4 regions of the Streptomyces sp. NPDC053560 genome follow, and region 3 is predicted to be linked to each of the others. Evidence: riboswitches for the same ligand, from Rfam matches in the RefSeq annotation. Region 3 holds a riboswitch; each other region holds the start of a gene.
What was found. Region 3 has a riboswitch for cobalamin ahead of ACIGQF_RS10095 (cobalamin biosynthesis protein). Riboswitches for the same ligand answer to the same signal wherever they lie in the genome.
Positions count from the first base shown of each region.

Region 1: linked by a shared signal. The riboswitch ahead of ACIGQF_RS32295 (ribonucleoside-diphosphate reductase subunit alpha) and the one ahead of ACIGQF_RS10095 (cobalamin biosynthesis protein) in region 3 are both predicted to bind cobalamin.
Region 2: linked by a shared signal. The riboswitch ahead of ACIGQF_RS32095 ((2Fe-2S) ferredoxin domain-containing protein) and the one ahead of ACIGQF_RS10095 (cobalamin biosynthesis protein) in region 3 are both predicted to bind cobalamin.
Region 4: linked by a shared signal. The riboswitch ahead of metE (5-methyltetrahydropteroyltriglutamate--homocysteine S-methyltransferase) and the one ahead of ACIGQF_RS10095 (cobalamin biosynthesis protein) in region 3 are both predicted to bind cobalamin.

Region 1 covers NZ_JBITXI010000016.1:1,347-9,201, reverse strand. Annotated here, with positions in the region: gene def (peptide deformylase) at 1-115, shown strand, start outside; gene ACIGQF_RS32305 (transglycosylase domain-containing protein) at 155-2,080, opposite strand; gene ACIGQF_RS32300 (ribonucleotide-diphosphate reductase subunit beta) at 2,236-3,342, opposite strand; gene ACIGQF_RS32295 (ribonucleoside-diphosphate reductase subunit alpha) at 3,342-5,762, opposite strand; cobalamin riboswitch at 5,914-6,071, opposite strand; gene ACIGQF_RS32290 (GNAT family N-acetyltransferase) at 6,251-6,763, opposite strand; gene mctP (monocarboxylate uptake permease MctP) at 6,845-7,855, opposite strand, start outside.
Region 2 covers NZ_JBITXI010000015.1:159,647-167,501, forward strand. Annotated here, with positions in the region: gene ACIGQF_RS32090 ((2Fe-2S)-binding protein) at 476-1,168, opposite strand; gene ACIGQF_RS32095 ((2Fe-2S) ferredoxin domain-containing protein) at 1,218-1,613, opposite strand; cobalamin riboswitch at 1,654-1,842, opposite strand; gene ACIGQF_RS32100 (hypothetical protein) at 1,875-2,048, opposite strand; gene ACIGQF_RS32105 (NADPH-dependent FMN reductase) at 2,216-2,875, opposite strand; gene ACIGQF_RS32110 (helix-turn-helix domain-containing protein) at 3,477-4,484, shown strand; gene ACIGQF_RS32115 (S26 family signal peptidase) at 4,538-5,188, opposite strand; gene ACIGQF_RS32120 (ABC transporter ATP-binding protein) at 5,201-7,216, opposite strand; gene ACIGQF_RS32125 (TlpA family protein disulfide reductase) at 7,216-7,764, opposite strand; gene ACIGQF_RS32130 (MauE/DoxX family redox-associated membrane protein) at 7,849-7,855, opposite strand, start outside.
Region 3 covers NZ_JBITXI010000004.1:55,582-63,436, forward strand. Annotated here, with positions in the region: gene ACIGQF_RS10070 (alpha/beta hydrolase) at 1-344, opposite strand, end outside; gene ACIGQF_RS10075 (class II aldolase/adducin family protein) at 459-1,130, opposite strand; gene ACIGQF_RS10080 (lysozyme) at 1,347-2,168, shown strand; gene ACIGQF_RS10085 (anion permease) at 2,351-3,601, shown strand; gene ACIGQF_RS10090 (hypothetical protein) at 3,633-3,881, shown strand; cobalamin riboswitch at 4,059-4,193, shown strand; gene ACIGQF_RS10095 (cobalamin biosynthesis protein) at 4,347-5,315, shown strand; gene ACIGQF_RS10100 (cobyric acid synthase) at 5,312-6,841, shown strand; gene ACIGQF_RS10105 (putative cobaltochelatase) at 6,897-7,855, shown strand, end outside.
Region 4 covers NZ_JBITXI010000003.1:333,902-341,756, forward strand. Annotated here, with positions in the region: gene ACIGQF_RS08390 (short-chain fatty acyl-CoA regulator family protein) at 1-9, opposite strand, end outside; gene aceA (isocitrate lyase) at 436-1,719, shown strand; gene aceB (malate synthase A) at 1,823-3,421, shown strand; cobalamin riboswitch at 3,708-3,927, shown strand; gene metE (5-methyltetrahydropteroyltriglutamate--homocysteine S-methyltransferase) at 4,091-6,409, shown strand; gene ACIGQF_RS08410 (enoyl-CoA hydratase/isomerase family protein) at 6,513-7,610, opposite strand; partial or broken gene ACIGQF_RS08415 (acyl-CoA dehydrogenase family protein) at 7,607-7,761, opposite strand.

The DNA.
Region 1 (7,855 bases), on a different contig from region 3:
CGACCACCTCTACGGCTACCTCTACATCGACCGCCTCTCCAAGCGCGACCGCAAGGACGCCCTCAAGCAGATGGCCGAGCGCGAGCCGCGCTACCCCGTCGTCGCCAACGACTGACGCGGCCCGGCGCCCGCCCGGCCGTACCGCGCCGCCCGCTCACTTCTCCGCGCCGGTGGCGTACGCGCCCCAGATCCGGGGCGGTATGCCGTTGCCGAACCGGTGGTCGCCGCCCACGCCCTTCATGGGCAGCAGCTGCGGCGTCCCCGGCTCCGTGCGGAAGACGGTGACGGCGGTGGTCAGCCCGCCGCCGGGCGCGCCGTCGTTGCCGATGAACCAGCACGACCGCATGCGGTCCCGCGGGCCGGTGCCGCCCGCCGTGATGCCGTACGGCAGCTTCGCGGAGATCTCCCGGGGCAGCGTCTTCCGGGCGAACGCGCCCAGCGCCCCGTTGATGCCGCGGGCCGCCTCCGGGGCCAGTACGCGGCGCGGCTTCGGCGGCGTGAGGCCCGGCAGCGGCTCGCCGTCGCGCACCACCTTCGTCACCGAGTACGGCTCTGTCCGGCTGCCGTCGTTGCCGAACAGCGAGTACGCGCCGGCCAGCCGGATCGCGCTGGGCGTGGAGGTGCCGAGGGGAAACGTCGGTTCCGGACGGGCCAGGCTCTCCCTGCGCAGACCGGCCTCGACGGCCAGGTCCCGTACGGCCTTCAGGCCCAGACGCCGGCCCGCGGCGACGAACGGCTGGTGGGCCGAGGACACCAGGCCCTCGTACAGGTCCGGCAGCGCGGGGTCCGCCATCTCGGCCGGAGACGACTCGGACGGGTGGGGCCCCGGCGGGTGCGGGAAGGGCACGGCGATGTCCGGCCCGGACGGGGTGCCGCCGTCGCGGAGGGCGGCGGCGAGCACGAACGGCTTGAAGGCGGACCCGGCCGGGACGCCCGCGGTGTCGGCGTTGTTCGCGAAGTGCTTCGTCGCGTCCGCGCCGCCGTAGAGCGCGACGATCGCGCCGTCCCGGGGCCGTACGGACGCGGCGCCGAATTCGACGTGCGCGTCGGCGGCGCGCTTCTTCGGGTCGATGCTGCGGCGGCGCTCGTCCGCCACCGCCTTTTCCAGCAGCGCCACCTTGTCCTTCTCGAAGGTGGTGTGGATGCGGTAGCCGCCGCGGGCGAGATCGCGGTCGGTCAGCCCCGTACGGCTGCGGAGGTATTTCTTCGCGGCGTCGACGAGATAACCGGTCTGCCCCTTCTGGCTGGTCGGGGTGGTGGGCCTGCGCGGCTCCGGGTACTTCGTGTAGCGGGCGCGCTCCTCCCGGCTCATCAGACCGGTCTCCACCTCACGGTCAAGAATCCATTTCCAGCGCGCCACGGTGCGTCGGCGGTTGGCGTCGCTCAGCGCCGGATCGTATTGCTCGGCGCCCTTGAGCAGCGCGGCCAGCGCCGCCCCCTGGCTGGGGTCGAGACGCTTGGCCGGAATGCCGTAATACGCGTTCGCGGCGGCCTGGATGCCGAACGAATGGCGGCCGAAAAAGCTGGTGTTGAGATAGCCCTGCAGGATTTCCTGCTTGGTCTTGCGATTGTCCAGCTTCAGCGCGATGAAGAACTCCTTCACCTTGCGCTTGAGGGTCCGGTCCTGCGAGAGATATGTGTTCTTCACGTACTGCTGGGTGATGGTGGAACCGCCCTGGGCGTCCTGGCCCTTGACCATGTTCACCGCGGCCCGGGCGATTCCCGGGAACGAGACCCCGGAATCGGAGTAGAAACTCGCGTTCTCGGCGGCGATGACGGCGTGCTCGACGGAGTCGGGCACCTGGGCGAGGGTGACGTTCTGCCGGTTGACGGCACCCTCGCTCACCATCTGACTGCCGTCCGCCCAGTAATAGACGGTGGCTTCCCGGCGCGCGTCGTCGTTCTCGTCCGGGATGCCGACCTGCGCGTACCCGAAGGCGAAGAGCCCGGCGAGGCCGGCCGCGCCGACGGCTGTGGCGCCGAGCTGCTGTCTCCAGGACGGCAGCCAGCGGCGCAGCCCGCGCCGGCCCCGGCGCGGATAGTCGATGAACCGTTTCCTTGGCTGCTCGCTGCCCTTCATGCCAGGGGAGAGCCGATGGGCGGCGGCCGGGTTTCCGGCCGCCGCGGGCTGTCATCGACTCATCAAACGCGGCTCATCGACTCGTCAAATCCGGTCCCGATTCGCCGGACATAAAGAACCGGATCGCCGGCCATGAAGAAGCCGACGGTGCCGGATCAGAACTCGTCGTCGAAGGAGACCGAGCCCTCCACGGCAACCTGGTACGCCGAAGCGCGCCGCTCGAAGAAGTTGGTCAGCTCCTGGACGTTCTGCAGCTCCATGAAGGAGAACGGGTTCTCCGAGCCGTACACCGGCGCGAAGCCGAGGCGCTGGAGCCGCTGGTCCGCGACGCACTGGAGGTACTCGCGCATCGACTCGGTGTTCATGCCCGGCAGGCCGTCCCCGCACAGGTCGCGGCCGAACTGCAGCTCCGCGTCCACCGCCTCCTTGAGCATGTCGGTGACCTGCTGCTCCAGCTCCGCGTCGAACAGGTCGGGCTCCTCCTCGCGGACGGTGTCCACCACGGAGAAGGCGAAGTTCATGTGCATGGTCTCGTCACGGAACACCCAGTTGGTGCCCGTGGCCAGGCCGTGCAGCAGACCGCGCGACCGGAACCAGTACACGTACGCGAACGCGCCGTAGAAGAACAGCCCCTCGATGCACGCCGCGAAGCAGATCAGGTTCAGCAGGAAGCGGCGCCGGTCGGCCTTCGTCTCCAGCCGGTCGATGGACTCGACCGAGTCCATCCACTTGAAGCAGAACTCCGCTTTCTCCCGGATGGAGGGGATGTTCTCCACCGCGGCGAACGCGGCGGCGCGGTCGTCCGGGTCGGGCAGGTAGGTGTCCAGCAGCGTCAGATAGAACTGGACGTGCACGGCCTCCTCGAAGAGCTGACGGCTCAAGTACAGCCGCGCCTCAGGGGAGTTGATGTGCTTGTAGAGCGTCAGCACGAGGTTGTTCGCCACGATCGAGTCACCGGTCGCGAAGAACGCGACCAGCCGGCCGATCATGTGCTGCTCACCCGGGGAGAGCTTGGCGAGGTCGGCCACGTCGGAGTGGAGGTCGACCTCCTCCACCGTCCAGGTGTTCTTGATCGCGTCACGGTAGCGGTCGTAGAAGTCCGGGTACCGCATCGGCCGCAGGGTCAGCTCGAAGCCCGGGTCGAGAAGGTTCTTGGCCGTCCCGGGGGTGGCCGTGTGTGCCTGAGCGGTGGTTTCGGACAACGCGGTGTCGGCGCGCAGCGCCGTCGACGAGGGGTGGTGGTCGGGCGACGGGTTGGGCATTACTGGCAGGCCTCGCAGGACTCGGGGTTTTCCAGGGAGCAGGCGATCGCCTCGGGGTCGGTCGCCTGCTGGGGGACGGGAGCGGTGGCAGCCGCGGCGCGTGCGGACTGCGCGATCCGGGTGGCCGGACGCGACCGCAGGTAGTACGTGGTCTTGATGCCGCGCTTCCAGGCGTACGCGTACATCGAGCTGAGCTTGCCGATGGTCGGCGCCGCCATGAAGAGGTTCAGGGACTGGCTCTGGTCCAGGTACGGCGTGCGGTCGGCGGCCATGTCGATCAGCGCACGCTGCGGGACCTCCCAGGCGGTGCGGTACAGCGCGCGGATCTCCTCGGGGATCCACGGCACCTCCTGCACCGAGCCGTTGCCCTCGCGCAGCGCCTCACGGGTCCGCGCGTCCCAGCTGCCCGCCTTCTTCAGGTCCTCCACCAGATACGCGTTGACCTGTAGGAACTCCCCGCTCAGCGTCTCGCGCTTGAAGAGGTTGGAGACCTGCGGCTCGATGCACTCGTACACGCCCGCGATCGACGCGATGGTCGCCGTCGGCGCGATCGCCAGCAGGAGCGAGTTCCGCATGCCGGTCGCGGCGATGCGGTCGCGCAGCGCCGCCCAGCGGTCCGCCCAGCGCGGCTCGGCGTTCGGGTAGTGGTCCGGGTGCAGCACACCGCGCGCCGTACGCGTCGCCGACCAGTTCGGGTGCGGCCCGTGCCGCTCCGCGAGGTCGGCGGACGCCTCGTACGCCGCGAGCATGATCCGCTCGGAGATCCGGGTGGACAGCTCACGCGCCTCCGGCGAGTCGAACGGCAGCCGCAGCCGGAAGAAGACGTCCTGCAGACCCATCAGGCCCAGGCCCACCGGGCGCCAGCGCGAGTTGGACGCACCGGCCTGCTCGGTCGGGTAGAAGTTGATGTCCACGACCCGGTCGAGGAAGGTCACCGCCGTACGGACCGTGGTGTCGAGCTTCGCCCAGTCCATCTCGCCGTCGGCGCCCAGGTGCGCCGCCAGGTTCACGGACCCGAGGTTGCACACGGCCGTCTCGCCGTCGTCCGTGACCTCCAGGATCTCCGTGCACAGGTTCGAGGAGTGCACGACCCGGCCCGGCTCCGCCGTCTGGTTCGCGGTCCGGTTCGCGGCGTCCTTGAAGGTCATCCAGCCATTGCCGGTCTGCGCCAGCGTGCGCATCATCCGGGCGTACAGCGTGCGGGCCGGCACCGCCTTGACGGCCTTCCCCTCGGCCTCCGCCTTCCGGTACGCGGCATCGAACTCGGCGCCGTACAGATCCACCAGCTCCGGCGCGTCCACCGGCGAGAACAGCGACCAGTCCGCGTCGGCCTCCACCCGGCGCATGAACTCGTCCGGGATCCAGTGCGCGATGTTCAGATTGTGCGTACGCCGCGCCTCCTCACCCGTGTTGTCCCGCAGCTCCAGGAACTCCTCGATGTCCGCGTGCCAGGTCTCCAGGTACACACAGGCCGCGCCCTTGCGGCGGCCGCCCTGGTTCACGGCCGCGACCGAGGCGTCCAGCGTGCGCAGGAACGGCACGATGCCATTGGAGTGCCCGTTGGTGCCGCGGATCAGCGAACCGCGGGCGCGCACGCGGGAGTACGACAGACCGATGCCGCCCGCGTGCTTCGAGAGGCGCGCGACCTGGTGGTACCGGTCGTAGATCGAGTCCAGCTCGTCCAGCGGCGAGTCCAGCAGATAGCAGGAGGACATCTGCGGGTGACGGGTGCCGGAGTTGAAGAGCGTGGGGGAGGAGGGCAGGTAGGAGAGCGTGCTGGTCAGCGCGTACAGCTCGGCGACGTCAGCGAGCGCCCGCTCGGAGTGGTCCTCGGCCAGGCCGCACGCCACCCGCAGCAGGAAGTGCTGCGGCGTCTCGACGACCTTGCGGGTGAGCGGGTGCCGCAGCAGGTAGCGGGAGTACACCGTGCGCAGGCCGAAGTAGCCGAAACGGTCGTCGGCGCCGTCCGCGAGCGCCCGGTCGACCAGCGCGTCCAGCGCGGCGGCGTGCGCGGTGACGAACTCGGCCGTGGAGTCGGCGATCAGCCCCTCGCGGTGACCGGTGGCGACCGAAGCGGCGAAGCCCGTCGCGCCCTGGCTCGCGGCCTCCTCGGCGATCGCGGCCGTCAGCAGCCGCGCGGCCAGCTTGGAGTACTGCGGCTCGTCGCCGATCAGCCCCGCCGCGGCCTCCATCGCCAGCTCCCGCAGCTCCGCCTCGTCCGAACCGGCGTGCCGGCCGCGCAGCGCGGCAGCCGCGACCTTGCCCGGGTCGGTGGCCGGCAGGTCGGCGGTGAGGCCGGTCAGGGTGCGCAGCAGGGCCGTACCGGGAGCGTCATCGGGCCGCTCGGCCACTGTCCGAGGGGCCTGCGCCTCCTGTGCCGCTTGCGCCTCTTGTGCTGACTCCGCTGGCGCGATGGTCACCTTGTGCTCTCCTCCACTCGGCCGGTGCCGGGGAGGGGTGACGGAGGCGTACGGGCAGCCGCGCCGGACCATGCCGGGCACGCGGGCACACCACGCAGCGTCCACCGGCCCAACCCGCGGAGCCCGGACGTCTCGACGCCCGTGCCGGGACGGCTGCGGGCGTACCGTCGGCAGGTCATCGGACTCGCGAGCGGGCGGTAAATACCCACTCGGCACACCGTTGCGGGACAGTTCCGGATTCGCACCGGATTCCCCTGCGGCGACAGCGAGGACGAGCATACATCTTGTGCCGCCTCTCGCGACCATCCCTATATCTTGTGTCGCTGTACTGCTGTGCGTACAGCGGTACGCACGGATGGTCACGGGCCGCCGGCGGCGCGGGCAGGCGGCGGCGCGGCCGCGCGGCGCTTGCGGAGGCTCGGCCCGCGGACGTCAGGTCCGGCGTGTCAGCTGTCGGGGCGTCAGGTCCCGGTGCGGGCTCTCGGGATTCAGATCCCGGGTTTCAGATCCCGGGCGTACGTCAGCAGGGTGTCGAGGCCCGGCACCGGCGACCAGTCGCGCTCCGGCGTCCGGGTGAACCCCAGCCGCCCGTAGAGACGGTGGGCGCCGTGCATCGCACGCTGCGTGGACAGCACCAGCCGACCGCAGCCCGGAGTCTCCCGCGCCCGGTCCAGACACGCCCGTACCAGCGCCTCGCCCGCACCCCGGCCGCGCGCCTCCTTCGCCACCGCCAGCATCCGGAACTCCGCCTCGCCCGGCCCCGCGATGTCCGCCCACGGCCCGCCCGCCGGCACGAACGTCACCCCGCCCAGCACCTCACCCTCCGCCACGGCCACCAGCACCTCCGCCTCGGCCGCCCGGCGCGCCACGTCCCGCAGCACGGGCAGGTACGCGTCGTCCGCCCCGAAGTCGAGCAGCCCGCCCCCGAGATACGCCCGGGCCGTGATCTCACCCAGCCGCGCGTGCTCCGCCGCCCGTATCCCCCTGATCACGAAGTCCATGGCCGTCAGTGTGCACCAGGGGTACGACAACGGGCCGCCGGTTCTCACCGGCGGCCCGTCGGCCTCACGCATGCGGGCGGATCAGTGCGCGGCCCCCGCCGTGGCCGGCGGCAGATCCACCTGGACGCCCTTGTCGCCGGCGTCCGCCGTGTAGTCCTCCGGCGAGGTCTCGTCGACCCCGGCCGGCGCCTTCGCGGCCCGCAGTACGACCGTCAGCACGACCGTGACCAGGACGTTCAGCACGAACGCGGTCAAGCCGATGTAGCCGATCTCGCCGATGCCGGGGATCTCCGCGTTCGAGCCGCCGAAGTGCTTCTGCGTCGGGCTGGCCACGCCGTACGCCGCGACCGTGCCGTACACCATGCCGACCGCCCAGCCGGCGAGCAGCGCCCAGCGGTGGAACCAGCGGGTGAACAGGCCGCCCACCAGCGCCGGCATGGTCTGCAGGATCCAGATGCCGCCCAGCAGCTGGAAGTTGATCGCCACCGTCTTGTCCATCGTCAGGACGAACGCCAGCGCGCCGACCTTCACCAGCAGCGACACCAGCTTGGCGACCTTGTGCTCCTGCGCTGGCGTGGCGCCGGGCTTGAGGAAGTCCTTGTAGATGTTGCGGGTGAAGAGGTTCGCCGCGGCGATCGACATGATCGCCGCGGGCACCAGCGCACCGATGCCGATGGCGGCGAACGCCACGCCCGTGAACCAGTCGGGGAACATGTTCTCGAACAGCTGCGGAATCGCCAGCTGCCCGTTCTGCACCTTGATCCCGGCCGCGATCGCCATGAAGCCCAGCAGCGCGAGCAGGCCCAGCATCAGCGAGTACAGCGGCAGGATCGTGGTGTTGCGGCGGATCACGTTGCGGCTCTGCGAGGACAGTGTCGCCGTGATCGAGTGCGGATACATGAACAGCGCCAGCGCCGAACCGAGCGCCAGCGTCCCGTACGCCCACTGCGCGTTCGGCCCGCTCGCCAGCTCGCCGCGCGGCTTGCCCGTCGCCGGATTCGTCTGCGCGAAGGCGTCGCCCGCCGTGTGGAAGATGTGCTCGAAGCCGCCCAGCTTGATCGGGATGTAGATGATCGCCACCGCGATGACGAT
Region 2 (7,855 bases), on a different contig from region 3:
TGGTGGCGATCGAATGGCTCGATCCACTGTGGCCCGCCGGCCACTGGGTACCGGAACAGATCGCTGCGGCGGGCGGTGGGTGACCCGCTCCAGGCCTCTCCCGGCGAGCATATGAAACCGATGCCCTGGGGCTCCGTATGTGCCGTGCGTCCCGATGTCCTCCTGGTCCTGCCGTGCGGGTTCCCACCTGACCGGATGCTGCAGGAAGCGGAGTCGCTCACGAGCCTCACCGGCTGGTCGGACCTGCCCTCCGTTCGGTCCGGCCGTGTATGGGCGCTGGACGGCCCCTCGTACTTCAATCGACCGGGGCCTCGAGTGGTGCGCGGCGCCGGGATCCTGGGGCAGCTACTGCACGGGGCGGCTTGCGGATCCCCCTGACACATGCAGAAGCACGTCGGCTCTCCGCCAGTACTACTGACGTAGACCACTGAGGTAGCGCCTCCGTCGACGTCCGTGCAGGCACCGGCTCCACCCGTCAGTTCACCAGACAGCAGTCTCCGCATTTTCCACCGCCGGGGGCCCGGTAGTACAGGCAGCAACTGCGGCGACGAAACGTCAGGTCCGGGCCGGTGATGTGGCCGGTACCACGAAGCCGTCCTGTAGCCAGCAGATCCATGGTGAGATGAGTGAGTGGAGCTCGCAGGTCAGGCTGAGTCCGAAGCAGCATGGACGCGGACCCGAGGAGCGCCGACGCCATGTTGCCGTCCAGCAATCGCGGCGAGATCTTGACAGCGAGTTGGTTTTCCAACGCCTCCATGCGTTGGTTGACCTCGGCGTACATCTGCTGCGATACGGACGGCAGTCCTGTTGTGTACCGGCCGACCGGGTCTGCCAGATGGAGAGCCGGGCCGCCCTCGGACCACTGCAGCGAGCTCAGATCGAGAACAATTCCGTGCAGGAGCGTGCAGGCCAGCACGGGGGACCACAAGCGGGCCGCGAGCCCCAAGTGGGCGATGGAGACGCCGATCCGCGCCTCGTCCGTGGCATATCGCTCGTTCACCGTCTCAGCCAGTGCGGCGAACACCGCCGGGCTGAGTTGTCCGCTCTCGTGCGGCCCGGCGTGACGGTCCATCGTTGTGGACAGGACGAAGAAGCCGCCCAGGGCGGCGACGTCGTGGAGCGCCGAGGCCACGTCCTTGGCGCGTGCCTCCCCCGCCCTTTCACTCATGTCGGATCCTTCCGCAGTCGCGGCAGTTCGGCGAGCCGGTCCATCGGGATCAGGTTGCTTTCACGCGACGTGGTGGGGTGAAGGTGTAGAGGTCAAGAATCTCCGGGCGTGGCGCGACGCCCGGGCCACCGGAGCTCACCCATGCGGCTACGTCCTCAGTGGCGTCGCCATCGTTGACCAGACCCAGCCATACCGGTCGAGCGCCGGCCGCGCGGCCGACCGCGGACGGCTGCACCACGATGACATTCGCCTGATCGCAGACGTCGAGACACTCGGAGATCCGTACCGGCGCCACGGCGCGTAGCCGCGCGGTCTGCGCCGCGTGGTCGCCGCTCACCTTGACGGTGCCGCAGCAGCAGTCGCGGCACACGACCACCCGGCAGGGAACCGAGTTTTCGGCTCCCCTGTTGTCGTCCTGCACCACGTCGGCCGGCGTTTCTGGCATGCCGCGTCCTTCCTCTCACCGGGGAGATCCGCCCCGGGGTCCATCGAGGAGGCGACAGCGTGAGTCTCCTGGCTCCCGGGTTACTGCTCGTCCCGCCTTCCCACCCGCGCGGGGCGGTGGCTCATCGGGATCCGCTCGCCGATCACAGTGGCGGTACCGCACCGGATTCACACCGGTTTCCTCGAACCGCCGTCGCCTTTGTCATCCGACATCATGCCATTAGCAATCTTCGGGACCTCGGGCGCTATCGCGTCGGCTCGGTCAGCCCGCGGCGGACGATCGCACCGCGCCCTGCCCACCCACTGCGGAAGGCACCGCGTGCACCATTTGCAGCAGTCCGACCCGCGCCCCGTGGATACGATTCAGGCCGAACCTGTCGATGGCACCCAGCATGAGCTTCTGGCAGTGGTTCGTCCGGGCCATCGGCTTGTCCATCAAGTGCTGGTCGTCATTGATTGCTGCCAGCCATGTCTTCCGGGCGTCGTGGACGAGTCAGCTCGGCCAGGAGCTCCGCCCGTCGTGGGCAACCGCGGCTGCCCACGAAGTCAGGGGCAGCAATGCCCGGGTCAGTCCTCGGCGCGCTGGGTCACGCAATGCCCGTGTCAGTCTTCGGCGCGCTGGGTCACTGGTGCGTCGGTGCGGTCACCGGGGAACTCGTACCAGCGACGCTGCAGGCAGACGAACTGCACGTCGGCGCAGACCAGCCGCATGAACCCGGCGATGGTTTCGGTCAGCCGCTGCTGTGCTCCGGGGTGGGAGAGCCGACCGTCCTCGGTGAAGCCCTCGTGCGCACGAGGCAGGCTGAACATGTCGGGGTAGACCCGCGTCCCCAGGTGCTCCAGCGGGACACGTAGCGCCCACAGGCCGCGGTTGCCACCGATCATCGACGGCGAGGACGACAGCAACAGCGCGTGCTTGGTCTTGAAGGGCTGCGGTCGAACGCGTGACACCCAGTCGATGGCGTTCTTCAACAGTCCCGGAACGGAGGCGTTGTACTCGGGAGACGAGATCACGAACGCATCGCAACGTTTGATCCGCTCGGCCAGGGCCAGGGCGCCGGCCGGTAGCCCTTCCGCGTCTTCCACATCGCCGTCGTACAACGGCATGTCGAAATCCCGCATGCCGGCCAGATCGGCCTCGGCACCACTCTCGGCGACCAGGTGCGATGCCAGAGCGGCCAGCCGCGCGTTGGTGGAGTGGGCACGCAGGGCCGCGCCGAACACCAGGACGCGAACAGCAGCCGGTTCCACCTCTGCAGCCATAGCGGCCCCATTCCTTCCTCCGGGCAGCCGTACCAGCGGCCAGTCTTCCGCAGCCCGGCCCGCCGCACCAGACGGCGGAACGGCTGCCGCCGCACACGTAACGCTGTTCGGGTGACGTCATGACGGCATGGTGTCGTGGCGTCGTGGCGACATCATCATGCGATCCCCCCCCGAGGCCCCACGGTGCGCCGGCGGCTGAGCAGCCCCCACACAGGCGATGCACCATCCGGTCAGCAGTACGGCGGCCAGGCCGAGCACGTCGTCCCGAGGCGACTCGCACCCACAGCCGTCGCTCTCCTGTTCGCCTCCCCGGCTGAGGACTTTTCGCGGACTCTCACCGAAACCACCACCGGATCGCGACGAAATGAGCATTCCCTGGAATACGTACGCTCCCCTTCCTCTGTGTCATCGCTGCGGGAGACCTCCTGCGGGAGGCCTCCTGCGGGCGCCGTAAAACGGCGACAAGTCGCTGAATCACATCTGTCCCTGCTTCATCAGCAGTGGCAAGCTTCTCGCCCAGACAGCTCTTACGGCAGGGCAGGGGGAACGAGTGAGAGACGAACGATTAGAGCCGGAAGGCATCACCGAGGTGGCCGCATTCATGACGGGGCTGCGTCGGCTGCGCGCGCTGTCCGGGCTGACCTTCCGGGAACTGGCACGCCGGGCCGAAGCAGAGGGGCGCACCCTGCCCGCCAGCACACTCGCCGCCGCTCTTGGCCGGGAGAAACTGCCGAGGGCGGAAGTCGTGGAAGGGCTCGTCCGGGCCTGCGGCTGTCCGCCGGACACCGTCGCCGCGTGGCTGGCGGCGCGCAGCAGGCTTGCCTGTCCCGGCCCTGAAACGACCGCGAGCACCGCATCGGCCGCAGCTCCTGACCAGGGCACCCCGGCCGATACGGCGACCGCAGTACGGCGCAGACGCCTGGGCCTGCGCCGGCGGACGGGAACGTACATCGCTGCGGCGGGCGTCGCCACCGCTGTCACCCTGGGGCTGGTCCTGTACGCACAGACCGGTTCCGCAGCCGGTGGGGCCGGTGAGACCGGACCGGAGCGGACCGCCGCTCTGAGCGACACCGCGGAGCCACCGACCCCGCCCCCGTCCGCGTCCGCGTCCGTACCAGAGGGCAAGTACCTCATCCGCGCCGCGCAATCGGGACTCTGTCTCGCCGAGCGCGTCGGCGAGGGGTCGGGACAGGTCCATCAGGACGAATGCGCCAATGCCATACCGGATTACGCCCTGGAACGGTTCCCCGACGGCACGTATCAGATCCTTTCCCAGCACCCCGAGTTCGGGCCGGGATGCATGGGCGTTACGGACCGGCGTACGGCCGAACTCGCCCCGGTCGCCGATGACTTCTGCGGACGGCGGGGACCTGCCGAGCGCTTCGTACTGGAACGTGTGGACGACGACGCCGTCACCGGCGCGGCAAAGGCCGGCCTCGGCACCTCACCCGACAACGACCTGTACCGGCTGCGCCCACGCCATTCGCAGAAATGCCTGGGCTTCACGCCGTCGGCGACCTCCGGCGGGCGCGAAGGGCAGCCGCTGCTCCAGTTGTCGTGCGCCCCGAAAGCCGAGGGGCAGTTGTTCGCCTTCGAACCGGTGACGTGACGAGGGTGACGGCGGTGCCGGTCCTGGCGGTGCTGGCGTTCCTGGTGGTGGCGCTAGCCCGATAGGCCGTGATGTTCGTGATGTTCGTGACGTTGGTGGCGACGGTTCTGGCGGGAACGCCGGGCCGCCCGGCCGAGCGGCCGTACGACGACACCGAGCACCTCCGCGGTCGAGTAGTAGCCGAAGCGGCGTGAGTCGAAGCTCTGTGCCCGGTTGTCACCGAGCAGTACGAGCCTGCCCGGCGGAACGGTGGTCTCGGGAACGTCCGCGAGGGACGGGACGCGGTCGCGCGGTACCGCGTCACCAGGCAGCGCGGCGACCCTCTTGATGATCCACTCGAAGTAATCGGGGTCGTCGGGACCCATCACAGCGCGCCCGAGCACCGCGAGCTCCCCCACCGCCCGGACGGGGCCGCGTCGGACGAGGACGCGGTCCCCGCCCAGGAGCGTGGGCTGCATGCTCGCGCCCCGGACCGTCACGACCACCCATCGGCCGCGCAGCAGCGCACGGCCGACGGCCAGAGCCACCGAGGGGGCGGGCGCCAGGACGAACAGCCACACCACAGGCGCGGGCCGGCGCAGCACCGCCAGCATTGCGGCTGCGGTCAGCAGGGTCAGCCCGATGAGCAGCGGGCCGCGCACGGGGCGGGCGAAGCCTTCGCCCCGGCGGTGCCCGGGAGACGCAGGAGGCGCAGGAAGGGGCATGATCGTGTGTCCTCAGTCGCGCGTGGCAGCCCGGTAGCCGGATGCCTGGAGTGTGAACAGCCGTGCGTACGTACCGCCGAGTTCGAGCAGTTCCTCGTGGCTGCCCGCCTCCGCCACGCGGCCGTCCTCCAGAACGACGATCCGGTCGGCACCCCGTAGTGCGCCGAGGCGATGCGAGATGAGCAGACTGGATCGGCCGGTGCGCGTACGCTGCAGGGAAGTGTGGATCTCTGCCTCGGCCTCGGCGTCGAGACCGGAGGACGGCTCGTCGAGGATCAGGAGTTCGCTGGCATTGCGCAGCAATGCCCTTGCCAGCGCCAGTCGTTGGAACTGTCCGCCGGACAGCACCACACCCGTCTCCGGGTCGTCCTTGTCGCCTTCCATCATGAATGTTCGGGAGAGCAGGGTGTCATAGCCGTACGGAAGACGGCTGAGGGCGTCGTGGATGCCTGCCTCTCGTGCGGCGCTGGTCAGGCGCTCGCGGTCGTCCAGCGCACTGAGGTCACCCAGGGCGATGCTCTCAGCAGCGGTGAGGTCGTAGTTCATGTAGTCCTGGAACACAACCCCGATCCTGCGGCGCAGCTCCACCGGGTCCACCTCGCGCAGGTCCACGCCGTTCCACCGGATCGCACCTCGCACCGGGTCGTAGAGCCGGCAGAGCAGTTTCACCAGGGTGGTCTTGCCCGCGCCGTTCAGGCCGACCAGCCCGACGGACTGTCCGTACGGGATGCGAAGGCTGACGCCCCGCAGGATCCACGGATGGTCCGCCGAGTAGCGGAACCACACATCGTCGAACTCGATCTCCCCGCTCAAGGCCGGCAGATTGCGGGGCGTCTCGGCGACCGGCAGATCCTCCGCCGCCGTGGTGACGGCGAGGAAGTGGCCGAACATCAGCAGCGACTGGTGGGTTCCGGCCAGCGCCCCCGCCACTCCCATCAGAGCGGACTGCACGGCGACCACGGCGGTGAGGAACATCGCCACATCCCCCAGGGACAGTGCGCCCCGGCTCGTCGCCGCCACCGCCCAGATCAGGCCGCCGCCCGAGACGAGGGCGCCCAGTACCCCCAGCCCCGCCTGCCAGGTGACTTCCCGACGGTCCACAACCCGCCGTTCGGCGTTGGCGGCGCGGCGCTCAGCAAGCATCCGGCTCCGCAGGTGGGAGGCGGTTCCGAACAGCCGGATCTCCTTGGCGGCCGCCACACTCGACAGCAAGTGGCTGTAGAACATCTCGCGGCGCTCGATGGGGCCGACCGTGGCCGATACCTGTGCGCGCTGCCGGGACAGTGCCACCTCCGCGATCAGCGTGGGGATGCCGGCGAAGAGCACCAGGACCGTCATGCCCGGGTTCAGGGTCCACAACGACATCAGGAACCCTGCGAGCACGAGCGCCGACTGGCCCAGGCGCAGCAGGCCGTCCACCGCCTGGAGGGGCATCGTCCCGCCTGCCTGCTCGGCCAGGCGCAGCCGGTCGAGGAATGCGGGGTCCTCGAAGCGGGCGAGACCGACGAACCGCTCGACCGCACGGAACAGCTGATCCTGTGCCCGCAGGCCGACCGAGCGGTCGAGTTCGGTACGCAGGTACTCGGCGCCCTGGGGCCCGACAGCGAGGAGGACTCCCGCGAGGCCGAACCCCACCGCCGACCACATCGGGTCGAAGGCAGGGGTACGGCCCGACAGGCCATCGAGGATCAGCTTTGTCAGCCAGGCGGCCGCGACCGGCAGAACGCCGCCCACCAGGGTCATGATCACGTAGAGGGAGAAGGTCCCGGGCGCGGCGGCGCAGGCCAGGCGACAGGCCGTCCACAGGGCTGCCGGCCCTCCGTCCTCCTCCCCCAGGGCCTCCGGGCCGCCGCCCTCCCCCGAGGCCTCCGGGCCGCCATCCTCTCCGGGGGCCTTCGGGCCGGCATCCCCCTGCGGACAGGGCGTCTCCCCCTTCACGGCGGCGAGGCCCGTTGCCTCGCCCCCGGAAGCCCCCGGCGGCCCGTCGGCTGCCGCTGCTCCTGCTGCGGCGATCGCAGGCTCGGCCATCAGATCAGCGCGCCCACCGGCTGGTCCAGGTCGATGCTATTGGCGCTGACCCGTACCTGACCGAGCTCGTCCCGAGCAACGCGCAGCATCGTCGGGAAGGCCGACACCTTGAACGCTCCGGCGACAGGGCCCATGCCATTGGTCACCACGACGCGCGCGACCGGAGCCAGCGCCGCGGCGAACTCCTGCTCCTTGCCGCCGTCCTCGTCCACCACCACGAGTGTCTGGTTCCGGCCGCCGGGCAGCTTCTTGGCGTACTCGACGAATCGCGGCATCTTCTCCCGGCAGGGCGAACAGTCGTGCATGAAGAAGGCCACGACACAGTCGTCGGCGAGGTCGTCGCGTCCGACTTCCTCACCGTCGAGCGTGACGGCGGCGAACTCACCGACCTCCAGCCCGACGGGTACGTCCGACTCGCCCGGGCCACCCCGCTGCGCCAGCATGTCGCTGTGCGCGCGCAGCCGCTTGACCACACCGATCGTCAGCAGGATGTTCAGGCAGCACAGCAGCCCCAGGACCACAACGAGAGCTATGAACAGCGCATTCATCGTTTCACTCCATTTCGGATGCGTGGACATTCCAGATGCGCGGAGGCTTCGGGCTCATCCAGCGCATCGGATGCATCGGATGCTTCAGGGA
Region 3 (7,855 bases):
CACACGTGTGTGCCGCGCCCGAGGGTGCCGTGGGTGACCCGCTCCAGGCGCCGGACGACGGTGTCCGCCTCGTGCGGCACGTCGTCGAGCACCGGGCCGACGACGGCGTGGCAGCCGCGGCCCGTCAGCCCGTACCGGCCCGGCCGCAGCGCGGACAGGCTGCGGGTGAGGGTGATCCGGTCGGCGGTGGTGGCGTGCACCGTCAGCCGCCCGTCGCCCGGCAACGGCCGGTCGGGGGCGGGCCGCAGGGCGACGTCGCTGGCGTACCGGCCGGCCGCGAGCGCGGCCGCACCGGTACCGATCACAGTGGTGACGGCCGCTGCCGCCGCGGTACCCAGGCGCACCCTCCCCAGTCTGGGGAGGGCAGCGGCCCGTGGCCAGTGGGCCCGCGCGCCCGAGTGACGGAACGGCCCGGCCGTGACCGGAGGGGCGGCGCGCCGCCCCTCCGTCGCGCGGGGTCAGCTCCGCTGTCCGTATCCCCGCAGCCGTTCGGCCACCTCGGCCAGCTGGCCCTCGGAGAGCAGGGACGGCGTGCGTCCGGGGACGGAGGAGGCGGTCAGCCAGAGCCGGCACATCCATTCCAGCTGCGCCGTGCGGTCGTACGCCTGGTCGAGGGTGTCGCCGTAGGTGAGCGTCCCGTGGTTCTGCAGCAGCACGCCCGTGCGGTCGCGCAGCGCGTGCAGCATGTTGTCGGCCAACTCCTGGCTGCCGTACGTCGCGTAGGGGGCGACCCGGACGGTACCCCCGAGGGCCGCGGTCATGTAGTGCACCGGCGGGAGCTCCGGGACCAGTGTGGACACCGCGGTGGCGTGCACCGCGTGGGTGTGGACGACAGCGGTGGCGCCGGTGTGGCGGTACACCGCGAGGTGCATCGGCAGCTCGCTCGTCGGCCTCAGCCCACCGGCCACCTGCCGCCCGTCCGCCGGGTCCACCGCCACCAGGTCGTCCGGGCCCAGCCGGTCGTACGGGACGCCGCTGGGCGTGACGAGCACGAGCCCGCCGGCGCGCACCGACACATTGCCCGACGTGCCGACCACCAGTCCGTCCGTCACCGTGCGCCGCGCGGCGGCCACCAGCGCCGCCCACGCCTCCGCCACCTCTTCCGCCGGTCCCGGCCCGCGATCCGTCATGCCGCCCCGCTCCCTCCTGGAACCCCCGCGCTGCGCACCGTACCGGGGGTACCCCGCGCAGCCGCCGCACTGTAAGGCGGACCATTCCCCTTCGGTATCCCCCAAAGCGGAGCATTTCGGCTTTGGCCAGTGATTGGCCGGAGCTGATCCGGCATCTCGGGATCTTCCCCTAGCCTCTGGATGATTTGTCATGCACGTCGCCATCCGGGGGGAATCATGGCTCGTGACCGCAAACCGACCTCCACTACCCGTACCAGCGACCCCGCACCCAGCGATCCGACACCCGGTGCGCCGCGCCGGCGGCGCCGTCCGGCCTCCGTCGCCGCCGCATCGGCCCTCGCGCTGGCCGCGCTGGCCGGCACGGCGCTGACCGGGCTCGCCAGCGCGAGCCCCGCCGCGGCGGCCGGCGTGCCGCACGGCCACGACGTCTCCTCGCACCAGAAGGAGGTCGACTGGGACAAGGCCCGCGCGAAGGGCGCGCGCTTCGTCTACGTCAAGGCCAGCGAGTCGACCGACTACACCAATCCCTACTTCGGCCAGCAGTACGACGGCGCCCGCGGGGCCGGCCTGCTGCGCGGCGCGTACCACTTCGCGGTGCCCAACCAGTCCTCCGGCGCGGCCCAGGCCCGGTACTTCCTGCGCAACGGCGGCGGCTGGACGGCGGACGGCTGGACGCTGCCGCCGGCCCTGGACATCGAGCACAACCCGTACAGCAAGAAGCACAAGTGCTACGGCGTGAGCAAGAAGAAGATGGTCGCCTGGATCTGGGACTTCAGCGACGAGATCAAGCGGCAGACCGGGCGCCGGCCGGTGATCTACACGACCACCCGCTGGTGGAACACCTGCACCGGCGGCAGCGGCGCCTTCGCGCAGAGCCATCCGCTGTGGCTGGCATCCTGGCACGGCAGGCCCGGGAAGCTGCCGCAAGGATGGTCCTTCCTGAGCATCTGGCAGTACTCGAACAAGGGCGCGCTGCCGGGCGATCAGAACGCCTGGAACGGCTCCTACGGACAGCTCCGCAGGTTCGCCGGCGGCTAGGCCGGAGCCGTGCCACAAGCACCTCAAAGGCACCACGGAATGAACCTCGAGTGACGGGTGAGACGCCTCCGCACGAAAACGGCGGGGGCGTCACCACCAGGCCCGTTGGTGTTCATCTCCCGTTCACCCACCCTCCGTACGGTCGCTCGCGTCACTGACCATCGAACTGATTGCCTGGGTGAATGGAACACATCACGCTTCTCATCGGGATCGTGATCGTCACGGCCTTGGTGTTCGACTTCACGAACGGCTTCCACGACACGGCCAACGCCATGGCCACCACCATCTCCACCGGGGCGCTGAAGCCCAAGACAGCGGTGGCGATGTCGGCGGTACTGAATCTCGTCGGCGCGTTCCTCTCCGTGGAGGTCGCCAAGACCATTTCCGGCGGAATCATCGACGAAGGCGCCGGCATCAGGCCAGAGGTGATCTTCGCCGGGCTCGTCGGTGCCATCGTCTGGAACCTCCTGACCTGGCTCGCCGGTCTCCCCTCCAGCTCCTCGCACGCCCTCTTCGGAGGCCTGATCGGCGCGACCCTGGTGTCCGTCGGCACGAGCGGGGTCAACGGGGACGCCGTCGTGATGAAGGTCCTCATCCCGGCCGTGGCCGCGCCGATCGTCGCGGGCCTCGCCGCGACCTTCGCCACCCGGCTCACCTACCGGCTGGCCCGCAACCGCGCCGAGCAGGACACCGCCAAGGGCTACCGCGCCGGGCAGATCGCCTCGGCCGCCCTGGTCTCCCTCGCCCACGGCACCAACGACGCCCAGAAGACGATGGGCGTCATCACCCTCGCGCTGATCACCGGCGGCGCGCTCGCCCCGCAGGCCGACCCGCCGATGTGGGTCATCGCCTCGGCCGGCCTCGCCATCGCCCTCGGCACGTACCTGGGCGGCTGGCGGATCATCCGCACGATGGGCAAGGGCATCACCGACATCCAGCCGCCGCAGGGCTTCGCCGCCCAGACCGGCGCCGCCGTCACGATCCTGGCCTCCTCGCACCTCGGCTTCGCGCTCTCCACCACCCAGGTCTGCTCCGGCTCGGTCATGGGCTCGGGCCTGGGCAAGAAGGGCGGCGTCGTGCGCTGGTCGACCGCGGGCCGCATGGTGATCGCCTGGGGTCTGACCCTGCCGGCCGCCGGCCTGGTCGCCGCGGGCGCCGCCTTCCTGGCGGGCCAGGGCACCTGGGGCGTCACCACCGTCGCCGTGCTGGGCCTCGCGATCTGCGGTGCCATCTGGGCCGCCTCGCGGCGCAAGCCGGTGGACCACAGCAACGTCAACGACGTGGAGCCCATCGAGCCGGCCGGTGTCGTCACCACCGCGCTCCAGACGGTCTCCCCGCCGCCCGCGGGCGCGACCACGGCCGGAGCCGGCACCATCGACGGCATCCCGGCGCAGTCCGCCAAGCGCTCCCCCGCCACCACAGCCGTCCGCTGACCGCGGCCGCTCGCGTTAAGGAAACGACGCCATGAACATCGACTGGGCTGCACTCGGCCAGGTCTTCGGCACCACGCTCGTGGTGACCGTCGGCATGGTGGGCCTGTTCACCCTGGGCATCGTGGGGACGTCCCGCAAGACCGCGCAGGAGGGCGAGGCGGGCGCCACCGCGGTCGCCGCCGGCGGCTCCTCGGCCGTCGCCCGCGCCGGCGGGTACGCCTGCTTCGCGCTCTGCCTCGCGGCCGTCGGCTACGGCATCTTCCTGATCGTCGCCGGCTGACCCCGCACCGCGCCCAAGGCGCCCGGCGCCGCGTACTCCGCGGCCGCCGGGCGCCTTTGCGTGTCCCCGTCCTGTGGTGTCGGCCACATGGTCTGCCATACGCCTGCGTCGCAGGTCAAGGGTGAGTTGACGGCATTCGCGGCACGTGGTGGACTGCCCGGTGCCATTCGGCGACAGATGAGGAAGTCCGGTGAGAATCCGGCGCGGTCCCGCCACTGTCACCGGGGAGCGCTCCTCCAGGAGAAGCCACGGCCCGCCACAGGCACGGGCTGGAAGGCCGGGGGAAGCGTCGATCCGGGAGCCAGGAGACTCTCGTCGCCGGTCACGTCGAGCCAGGGCGCGGACCCTGAGTGAGGACACACGCCATGCCGGGCTCCGAGCCGAGACCCCTGCCCTCCGCCGTACGCCCGGCACGCGACCGCGGCCGGCCGTTCCGCCGAGGCACGACGGCGGGCTGATCCGACGATGCGTGCCGGACACGCCACCTATGCGTGCGGCGCGGCTCTGGGCTTTCTCGGCGACCTGGCCGTGGGCGATCCCCGCCGCGGTCACCCGGTGGCCGCCTTCGGGCGGGCAGCGGCCGCCGTGGAGCGCGGGCTGTGGCGCGACCACCGCGGATACGGCGCGGCGCACACCGCGCTGTGCGCCGGTGGAGCTGCCCTGGGCGCCGCCCTGCTCTCCCGCTCCGTACGCCGCTGCGCCCCCGCCCGCATCGCGCTGACCGCCGCCGCCACCTGGGCCGTGCTGGGCGGTACGACGCTGGGCCGCGAAGCGCGCGCCATCGGCGGCGCGCTGGAGGCCGGCGACCTCGACGTGGCACGCGAGCGGCTGCCGCACCTGTGCGGCCGCGACCCGCAGTCGCTGGACGGGCCGCAGATGGCCCGCGCCGTCGTGGAGTCCGTCGCCGAGAACACCTCCGACGCGGTCGTGGGCGCGCTGGTCTGGGGCGCCGTCGGCGGCGTGCCGGGCCTGGTCGCCTTCCGCGCGGTGAACACGCTGGACGCGATGGTGGGGCACAAGTCCGACCGCTACCGCCGGTACGGCTGGGCCTCTGCCCGGCTGGACGACGTGGCGGGCTGGCCGGGAGCACGGCTGACCGCCCTGCTGGCCACCGCCGCCGGGCCCGACCCGCGCGGCGCGTGGCGCGCCTGGCGGGCCGACGGCAAGCGGCACCCGAGCCCCAACGCGGGCCCGGTGGAGGCGTCGTTCGCCGGGGCGCTGGGCGTACGGCTGGGCGGCACGCTGGCGTACGCGGGGCGGGTCGAGCACCGCCCGGTGCTCAACGGCGGTGCCCGCGCGGTCGAGGGGGCCGACATCGCGCGTGCGGTGCGCCTCTCGCGCCGGGTGAGCGCGCTGGCGCTGGCGACGACGGTCGGGGCGCGGATCGCCGTGGGCGCGGTGCGCGCGGCACGAAGGACGAGGAGGCCGCGGTGAGCGGAGCGCGGGAAAGGCTCGGCGGCGGACTGCTGGTCGCGGGGACGACGTCGGACGCGGGCAAGAGCGTGGTGACGGCGGGCATCTGCCGCTGGCTGGCGCGCAAGGGCGTCAAGGTGGCGCCCTTCAAGGCCCAGAACATGTCGCTCAATTCGTATGTGACGCGCGAGGGCGCGGAGATCGGGCGGGCGCAGGCCATGCAGGCCGCGGCGGCCCGGGTCGAGCCGACCGCGCTGATGAACCCGGTGCTGCTCAAGCCCGGCAGCGACCGCAGCAGCCAGGTCGTGCTGCTGGGCAAGCCGGTGGGCGAGCTGAGCGCGCGGGGGTACCACCAGGGGCGGCAGGAGAAGCTGCTCGGCACGGTCACCGACTGCCTGACCGAGCTGCGCCGTACGCACGACGCGGTGATCTGCGAGGGCGCGGGCAGCCCGGCGGAGATCAACCTGCGCCGGACCGACATCGTGAACATGGGCCTCGCGCGCGCCGCGGGCCTCCCCGTGGTCGTCGTCGGCGACATCGACCGGGGCGGCGTCTTCGCGTCCTTCTTCGGTACCACCGCGCTGCTCTCCGAGGCCGATCAGGCACACCTCGCGGGGTACGTGGTGAACAAGTTCCGCGGCGACGTGACGCTGCTGGAGCCGGGGCTGGACATGCTCAGGAAGCTGAGCGGCCGGCCGGCGCTGGGCGTGCTGCCCTTCCGGCACGGGCTCGGCATCGACGAGGAGGACGGCCTGCGGGTGTCGCTCCGCGGCGCGGTGCGCGAGAGCACGGTCGCGGCGCCGCACGGCGACGACATCCTGCGGGTCGCCGTCGCGGCCGTGCCCCTGATGTCCAACTTCACCGACGTGGACGCGCTCGCCGCCGAACCGGGCGTCGTGGTGCGCTTCGTGGACCGCCCCGAGGAGCTGGCCGACGCCGACCTCGTCGTGCTGCCCGGCACCCGCGGGACCGTACGGGCGCTGCGGTGGCTGCGCGAGCGCGGGCTCGCCGACGCCATCGTGCGCCGGGCCGCCGAGGGCCGCCCGGTACTGGGCATCTGCGGCGGCTTCCAGATGCTCGCCGAGCACATCGAGGACGAGGTGGAGTCGCGGGCCGGCGCGGTCGACGCGCTCGGACTGCTGCCCGTACGCGTACGGTTCGCGGCGGAGAAGACCCTGGCCAGGCCCGAGGGCGAGGCGCTGGGCGAGCCGGTGGCGGGGTACGAGATCCACCACGGCGTCGCCGAGGTCCGCGAGGGCGACGAGCCCTTCCTGGACGGCTGCCGCGTCGGCTCCGTATGGGGCACGCACTGGCACGGCTCCCTGGAGAGCGACGGCTTCCGGCGCGCGTTCCTGCGCCGGGTGGCGGCGGATGCGGGGCGCGCGTTCGTGCCCGCGCCGGACACCTGCTTCGACGCGCTGCGCGAGGAACAGCTCGACGCGCTGGGCGACCTGATCGAGGAACACGCGGACACGGAGGCGCTGCTGCGCCTGATCGAGAACGGCGTCCCGAAGGACCTGCCGTTCGTACCACCGGGGGCGCCATGACCGACGACCGATTCCCGTATGCAGACCCGAAGCCACTCGAAGGAGTGATCAGCACGTGAGCACCCGGTACCCGTTCACCGCCGTCGTCGGCATGGACGACCTGCGGCTGGCGCTGCTGCTCAACGCCGTCAGCCCGGCGGTGGGCGGCGTCCTGGTACGCGGCGAGAAGGGCACCGCCAAGTCGACGGCGGTGCGTGCGCTGGCCGACCTGCTGCCCGGCGTCCCGGTCGTCCCCGGCTGCCGGTTCAGCTGCGACCCCGCGGCGCCGGACCCGCAGTGCCCCGACGGGCCGCACGACGCCGGCCCCGCCGAGTCCCGCGCGGCCCGCATGGTCGAACTCCCCGTGGGCGCCTCGGAGGACCGTCTCGTGGGCGCCCTCGACATCGAGCGGGCGCTGTCGGAAGGCGTCAAGGCGTTCGAGCCCGGCCTGCTCGCCGACGCGCACCGCGGCATCCTCTACGTCGACGAGGTCAACCTCCTCCACGACCACCTGATCGACCTGCTGCTGGACGCCGCGGCCATGGGCTCCTCGTACGTGGAGCGCGAGGGCGTCTCCGTGCGGCACGCGGCGCGCTTCCTGCTGGTCGGCACGATGAACCCCGAAGAGGGCGAGCTGCGGCCGCAGTTGCTGGACCGCTTCGGCCTGACCGTGGAGGTCGCCGCCTCCCGCGAGCCCGACCAGCGGGTCGAGGTCGTCCGGCGGCGGCTGGCGTACGACGCCGACCCGGTCGGCTTCGCGGCGCGCTGGGCCGCCGAGGAGGAGGCGCTGCGGCAGCGGATCGCCACGGCCCGCGCGCTGCTCCCGGACGTCGTGCTCGGCGACGCTGCGCTCCGCCAGATCTCGGCGACCTGCGCGGCGTTCGAGGTGGACGGCATGCGCGCCGACATCGTGATGGCCCGTACCGCGACGGCGCTCGCCGCCTGGGCGGGCCGGGACGAGGTCGCCGAGGAGGACGTGCGGCAGGCCGCGCTCCTCGCGCTGCCGCACCGGCGCCGCCGCAACCCCTTCGACGC
Region 4 (7,855 bases), on a different contig from region 3:
CTTGCTCACCAGCGCTCCTCCTCCGTGTGCGGAACGGTCACAGCGTACGGGGAAAGGTGTGCGGCGGGGGCTTCGCAATGTTGGCAAAAGGCGGCAGGAAGATTCGCAAAGGTTGGCAGGGCTCCACGGTTGCTGGCACTCAGTGCCAGTGCGAGAGTCGCAGTGCGGCCCACCGGAACCGACCGGCACCGCCCGCAACCGGGACCCGATTCCTGCTCTGACATCGGTAATCCCGGCACTGTTGGCAGCCTGGACCGGCAGCATTGCTCACCAGCGCCTCCCCGGTGCCGGTGGGCCGCAATTCGCTTCGCGACACGCAGTGCCACTCGCACGAGAAGAACGTACGGGATTGGCAGACACAACAGCCCGTAGACACAACAGCCCGCACGCACACCAGACCGCAGACACAGCAGGACCGAGGAGACGGTGACAGTCATGGCAGAGGCAAGGACGCAGGCGGCCGGGGAACTCGCGCGGCGCTGGGCCACCGACCCCCGGTGGCAGGGCATCGAGCGCACCTACACCGCCGAGGACGTGGTCCGGCTCGCCGGCAGCGTCCGCGAGGAGCATACTCTCGCGCGGCGCGGTGCCGAGCGGCTGTGGCGGCAGTTGCACGAGAGCGACTACGTCCACGCCCTGGGCGCGCTGACGGGTGGTCAGGCCGTGCAGCAGGTGAAGGCCGGCCTCCAGGCGATCTACCTGTCCGGCTGGCAGGTCGCCGCCGACGCCAACCTGGCCGGCCAGACCTACCCCGACCAGAGCCTCTACCCGGCGAACTCGGTGCCGCAGGTGGTGCGCCGGATCAACAACGCACTGCTGCGTGCCGACCAGATCGCCACCGCCGAGAACGCCGGGGACACGACGGACTGGCTCGCCCCGATCGTCGCCGACGCGGAGGCCGGCTTCGGCGGCCCGCTGAACGCGTTCGAGCTCACCAAGGCCATGATCGCGGCGGGTGCGGCCGGCATCCACTACGAGGACCAGCTCGCCTCCGAGAAGAAGTGCGGCCACCTCGGCGGCAAGGTCCTGGTGCCCACCTCGCAGCACGTCCGCACCCTCAACGCGGCCCGGCTGGCCGCCGACCTCGCCGACGTCCCCACCGTCATCGTCGCCCGCACCGACGCGCTCGCCGCCAACCTGATCACCAGTGACGTCGACGAGCGCGACGCCGAGTTCCTGACGGGCGAGCGGACCGCCGAGGGCTTCCACCGGGTACGCAACGGCATGGCTCCCGTCATCGCCCGCGGCCTCGCCTACGCCCCGTACGCCGACCTGATCTGGGTCGAGACCGGCACCCCGGATCTGGCCCAGGCCCGCGAGTTCGCCGAGGCGATCCACGCGCGGTACCCGGACCAGATGCTGGCCTACAACTGCTCGCCGTCCTTCAACTGGAAGGCCGCGCTGGACGACGACCAGATCGCCAAGTTCCAGCGGGAGCTGGGCGCGATGGGTTACAAGTTCCAGTTCATCACGCTGGCCGGCTTCCACTCGCTCAACCACGGCATGTTCGACCTGGCCCGCGGCTACGCCGAGCACGGCATGACCGCCTACGTCGACCTCCAGGAGAAGGAGTTCGCCGCACAGGAGCACGGCTTCACCGCCGTCAAGCACCAGCGCGAGGTCGGCACCGGCTACTTCGACCTGGTCTCCACCGCCATCAACCCCGCCTCCTCCACCACCGCGCTCGCCGGCTCCACGGAGGCGGAGCAGTTCCACTAGGCCGCCCCGCCGAGGTCGCCGTCCGGTCCGCCCGGCCGGACGGGGGCCGGACGACCGCCCCCGTCCGCCCCCCCCCGCTCCTCCCCTCCCGCAGGAGAACCCGATGACCACCACCGCACCGCCCGCCCACCGTGTCCGCGTCCTCGCCGCGCCCGGCGACCGCCACGACGAGATCCTCACACCCGCAGCGCTGGACTTCGTCGGCCGGCTGGCCGCGGGCTTCGGGGGACGCCGCCGGGAGCTGATGAAGGAACGCCGCCGGCAGGCGCTCCGCCTCGCCAGCGGCTCCCCGCTGGACTTCCCCCTGGTCACGTCCGCCGTCCGGGCCGATCCCGACTGGCGGGTCGCACCGCCCGCGCCCGGCCTGACCGACCGCCGCGTCGAGATCACCGGCCCGCCCGAGCGCCGGATGGCGGTCAACGCGCTGAAGTCGGGAGCCCGGGTGTGGATGGCCGACTTCGCGGACGCCACCTCGCCCACCTGGGAAAACATCATCGGCGGTCAGATCGCTCTGCTCGACGCGGTCCAGCGGCGCATCGACTTCACCACCCCCGACGGGAGGGAGTACCGGCTCGCCGCCGACGACCGGCTCGCCACCCTCGTGGTCCGGCCGCGCGGCTGGCACCTGGACGAGGCGCACCTGGAGTACGACGGAGCGCCGGTGCCCGCCGCACTCGTCGACTTCGGGCTGTACTTCTTCCACTGCGCGCAACGCCAGGTCGACGCCGGCCACGGCCCGTACTTCTACCTGCCGAAGCTGGAGAACCGTCACGAGGCGCGGCTGTGGAACGACATCTTCATCACGGCGCAGGAACTCCTGGGCATTCCGCGGGGCACGGTCCGCGCCGCCGTGTTCATCGAGACGATCACCGCTGCATTCGAGATGGAGGAGATCCTCTACGAACTGCGCGAGCACAGCTCGGGCCTCAACGCGGGCCGTTGGGACTACCTGTTCAGTCTCATCAAGACCTTCGGACACCGCACCGACTTTCTGCTGCCGGACCGCGCGAAGGTGACGATGACCGCTCCGTTCATGCGCGCGTACACGGAGCTGCTGGTGCGCACCTGCCACAAGCGGGGCGCCCACGCGATCGGTGGCATGGCGGCGCAGGTGCCGAGCAAGGACCCGGCCGCCCGCGAAGCGGCGCTCGCCAAGGTGCGGCTGGACAAGGAGCGCGAGGCGGAGGACGGTTTCGACGGCTCCTGGGTCGCCCATCCCGGCCTCGTGCGGGTGTGCCGCGAGGCGTACGACGGCGTGCTGGGCGACCGGCCGCACCAGATCGACCGGACGCGGGACGACGTGGAGGTGACGGCGGCGCATCTGCTGTCCGTGCGCCGGATCAGCGAACGGCCCACTGCGGAAGGCGTGCGGACCAACATCGCGGTCGCCCTGCGCTACTTCGCCGCCTGGCTGCACGGCCGGGGCGCGGTCGCCGTGGACGGTCTCATGGCGGACGCGGCCACCGCCGAGATCGCCCGCGTCCAGATCTGGCAGTGGCTCCGGCACCGGGTCCTGGACCGGGCGACGGTCCTGCGGCTGCTCGACGAGGAAGCCGAGTCGCTCGGCGCCGAGTACCCATGGGCGCCCGTCGAGGAGGTGCGGGATCTCTTCGAACGCAACGCGCTGGCACGCGAGTTGCCGCTCTTCTTCACTCCGGACGCCTATGCCGCCCACCTCGTGCGCCGGGTGGAGCAGCCATGAGCGGGGACGTCCGGCGGCTGCCGGGCCGCAAGTCCGGCCGGGGGCTCCACATGTACGGCCGGGAGTGGGATCCCGGCACGGCCGGACGGAGGGTGCCCGGACCACCGGGCTGAGGGGCCCGGAACGCACCGCCGGCCGAGGGAACCGGCGCGTGCTCGCAGGGAACGGGCGGGAAGTGCGCGTGCGGCGCTTCCCGCCCGCTGCCCGTGTCCAGCACCGTGACCGTGTGTCTCAGCTCACCAACCGAATGACGGACGTGATCCGCCACGGGGCGGGGGCGGCCCGTAGGGTGTCCGGTGCAGCTGGTTCGCCCCGTCCGCCAGGCGGGATGCGTCGCAAGAGGGAACCCGGTGGGAATCCGGGACTGCCCCGCAGCGGTGTGTGGGAACGACCGCCGTCATACGCACTGGGCCCGAGTGGGCCCGGGAAGCGACGGCCAGTAGGTGTCCTCCTCGGTGAGGACGCGCCCATGAGTCCGAAGACCTGCCATCTGCCCGCGTACGGACGACTCGTGCGCGGCATCCCGGTGACCTCGAGGGCGGGTCGGCGTTTCTTACCAGGCGGAAGCCGCGCATTGCCGCGCGAGGCCGTACCGCCCGGTGGGTCACCCCTTCGCGTTCTCGTCCCGTTGCCGGGATCTCAGGGATTCATCTCGCGAAGGAGATCTCCGTGACAGCGAAGTCCGCAGCCGCGGCAGCACGGGCCACCGTGTACGGCTACCCGCGCCAGGGCCGGAACCGGGAACTGAAGAAGGCGATCGAGGGATACTGGAAGGGCCGCGTCACCGCTGATGCCCTCCGTACCACCGCCGCCGGACTGCGCCGCACCAACTGGCAGCAGCTGGCCGACGCCGGCATCGACGAGGTTCCGACCGGCGACTTCTCGTACTACGACCACGTGCTGGACACCACCGTCATGGTGGGTGCGGTGCCCGACCGCCACCGCGACGCCGTCGCAGCGGACCGCCTCGACGGCTACTTCGCGATGGCGCGTGGTACGCGGGACGTCGCACCGCTGGAGATGACCAAGTGGTTCGACACCAACTACCACTACCTGGTCCCCGAGCTGGGCCCGGACACGGTGTTCTCCGCCGACTCCGCCAAGCAGGTCGGCGAGCTGAAGGAGGCCGTCGCCCTGGGGCTGACGGCCCGTCCGGTCCTGGTCGGCCCGGTCACCTACCTGCTTCTCGCCAAGCCGGCGCCCGGCGTCGCCGCCGACTTCGACCCGCTGACCCTGCTGGACCGGCTGCTCCCCGTCTACGCCGAGGTCCTCGCCGACCTGCGTGCCGCCGGCGCCGAGTGGGTCCAGCTGGACGAGCCCGCCCTCGTACAGGACCGCACCCCGGCCGAACTGAACGCCGCAGAGCGTGCCTACCGGGACCTCGGCGCCCTCACCGACCGCCCGAAGCTGCTGGCCGCCACCTACTTCGACCGCCTCGGCAACGCCCTGCCGGTGCTCGCGAAGACACCCGTCGAGGGCCTCGCCCTGGACTTCACCGAGGCGGCCGCCGCCAACCTGGACGCCCTCGCCGCCGTCGGCGGGCTGCCCGGCAAGCGGCTGGTCGCCGGTGTGGTCAACGGCCGCAACATCTGGGTCAACGACCTGGAGACCTCGCTCGCCACGCTCGGCACGCTCCTCGGCCTCGCCGACCGCGTCGACGTGTCGGCCTCCTGCTCCCTGCTGCATGTCCCCCTCGACACGGCCCCCGAGCGCGACATCGCACCGCAGATCCTGCGCTGGCTCGCCTTCGCCCGCCAGAAGATCACCGAGATCGCCACCCTCGCCAAGGGCCTCGCACAGGGCACGGACACGATCGCGGCCGAACTCGCCGCCAACCGCGCCGACCTGGCCTCCCGCGCCGGCTCCCCCATCACCCGCGACCCGGCCGTACGCGCCCGTACCGCGGCCGTCACGGAGGCCGACGGCCGGCGCTCCCAGCCGTACGACCGACGGGCCGCGGCGCAGCGCGCCCACCTCGGCCTGCCCCTGCTGCCGACCACCACCATCGGCTCCTTCCCGCAGACCGGCGAGGTGCGCACCGCCCGCGCCGACCTGCGTGCGGGCCGGATCGACACGGCCGGCTACGAGGAGCGCATCAAGGCGGAGATCCAGGAGGTGATCTCCTTCCAGGAGAAGGCCGGCCTGGATGTCCTGGTGCACGGCGAGGCCGAGCGCAACGACATGGTGCAGTACTTCGCCGAGCAGCTCACCGGCTACCTCGCGACGCAGCACGGCTGGGTCCAGTCCTACGGCACCCGCTATGTCCGGCCGCCGGTCCTGGCCGGTGACATCTCCCGTCCCGAGCCCATGACGGTGCGCTGGACGGAGTACGCCCGGTCCCTGACCGACCGCCCGGTCAAGGGCATGCTCACCGGCCCGGTCACCATGCTCGCCTGGTCCTTCGTCCGCGACGACCAGTCCCTCGCCGACACCGCCCGCCAGGTCGCGCTCGCGCTGCGCGACGAGGTGACCGATCTGGAGGCGGCGGGCACCTCCGTCATCCAGGTGGACGAGCCGGCGCTGCGCGAGACCCTGCCGCTGCGCGCCGCTGACCGCCCCGCCTACCTGGCGTGGGCGACCGAGGCGTTCCGGCTCACCACCAGTGGTGTGCGCCCGGACACGCAGATCCATACGCACATGTGCTACGCGGAGTTCGGCGACATCGTCCAGGCCATCGACGACCTCGACGCCGATGTCATCAGCCTGGAGGCCGCCCGCTCCCACATGCAGGTCGCACGCGAACTGGCCTCCCACGGCTACCCGCGGGAGGCCGGGCCCGGCGTGTACGACATCCACTCCCCGCGCGTGCCCAGCGCCGAGGAGGCGGCGGAGCTGCTCCGCACCGGCCTGGAGGCGATCCCCGCCGAGCGGCTGTGGGTCAACCCCGACTGCGGTCTGAAGACCCGCGGCTGGGCCGAGACCCGAGCCTCCCTGGAGAACCTGGTCGCCGCGGCCCGCACGGTCCGCGGCGAGCTGCCCGCGCGCTGACCGGACGGCTCTGGGGCCGGGACACCGCAGGGTGTTCCGGCCCTCATGGCCGACTCCGATGAACGCGACGGTACGCGACAGTCCTGCTCACCGGATCACCAAGTCATCCCGTCGTGGTGTCCGACCCTGCGGCGAGTCCGAGTTCGCGCGCGCCGAGAGGCGCGAAGAAACGCTCGACGTCGGCGTCGGTGACCTCGGCGAGGGTGGCCGGTGACCAGCGCGGATTCCGGTCCTTGTCGATGACCTGGGCACGGATGCCCGCCACCAGGTCGGGGGTGGTCAGTGCCGCGCAGGAGACCCGGTACTCCTGGTCGAGGACCCGCTCCAGCGGGCCGAGCCGGCGGGCCCTGCGCAGTGCCGCGAGAGTGACCTTCAGGGCGGTGGGCGACCTGGCGATGAGGGTTACGGCGGCTTCCTTCGCGGCCGGGTCGCCGTGGTCGAGCAGCCGTCCGACGATCTCCTCGACCGTGTCGGCGGCGTAACAGGTGTCGATCCATTCCCGCCGCTCGGCCAGTTCCCCCGGTGGCGGGGCCTGCACGTGGCGGCTCAGTGCCTCCCGTACGGGCAGGCGGGACAGATCGTCGACGAGCTGTCCGAGTGCGGCGGACGGTACGTAGTGGTCGGCGAGTCCGCACAGCAGGGCGTCTGCGGCACCGGCCTGTGTGCCCGTCAGGGCGAGGTGGGTGCCCAGTTCGCCGGGGACCCGGGCGAGCAGGTAGGTGCCGCCGACGTCCGGTACGAAGCCGATGCCGGTCTCGGGCATGGCGATCCGGGACCGTTCGGTGACGAGGCGGATGCTGCCGTGCGCGGAGATGCCGACGCCGCCGCCCATGACGATGCCGTCCATGACGGCGACGTACGGCTTGGAGTAGCGGGCGATGCGGGCGTTGAGGCGGTACTCGTCGCGCCAGAACGCGGCGGAGGCGCTGCCGTCGCCGTTGCGTGCGTCGTCGTGGATCGCGCGGATGTCGCCGCCCGCGCACAGGCCCCGTTCCCCCGCGCCGGTGACCACCACCGTCTCGACGGTCGGATCGTCCTCCCAGGCGGTGAGCGCCCGGTCGATGCGGCGGACCATGGTGTGGGTCAGTGCGTTGAGGGCCTTGGGGCGGTTGAGGGTGAGGTGGGCGGCCCGGCCTGCGGTGTGCAGCAGGACGGGTTCTTCGGTGCCGATGGTGCCAGTGGTGCCGGTCGCGTCGGTCATCCGGACGCCTCCGTCAGGCCGCGGGCCACAATGACGCGCATGATCTCGTTGGTTCCTTCCAGGATGTGGTGACCCGCAGGTCGCGGACGATCTTCTCGATGCCGACGCTGTTGTACCCGTAACCGTCGTGCAGCTGCGGCATCCGACCCGCACATGGTTGGGCACCCTGGTAATCCCATCCCCCGCCGGTCCGTCCGCCGCTTCTCGACGGGGGCCCGGTCCCCTACCCCGGCAGGGCGGCGGTT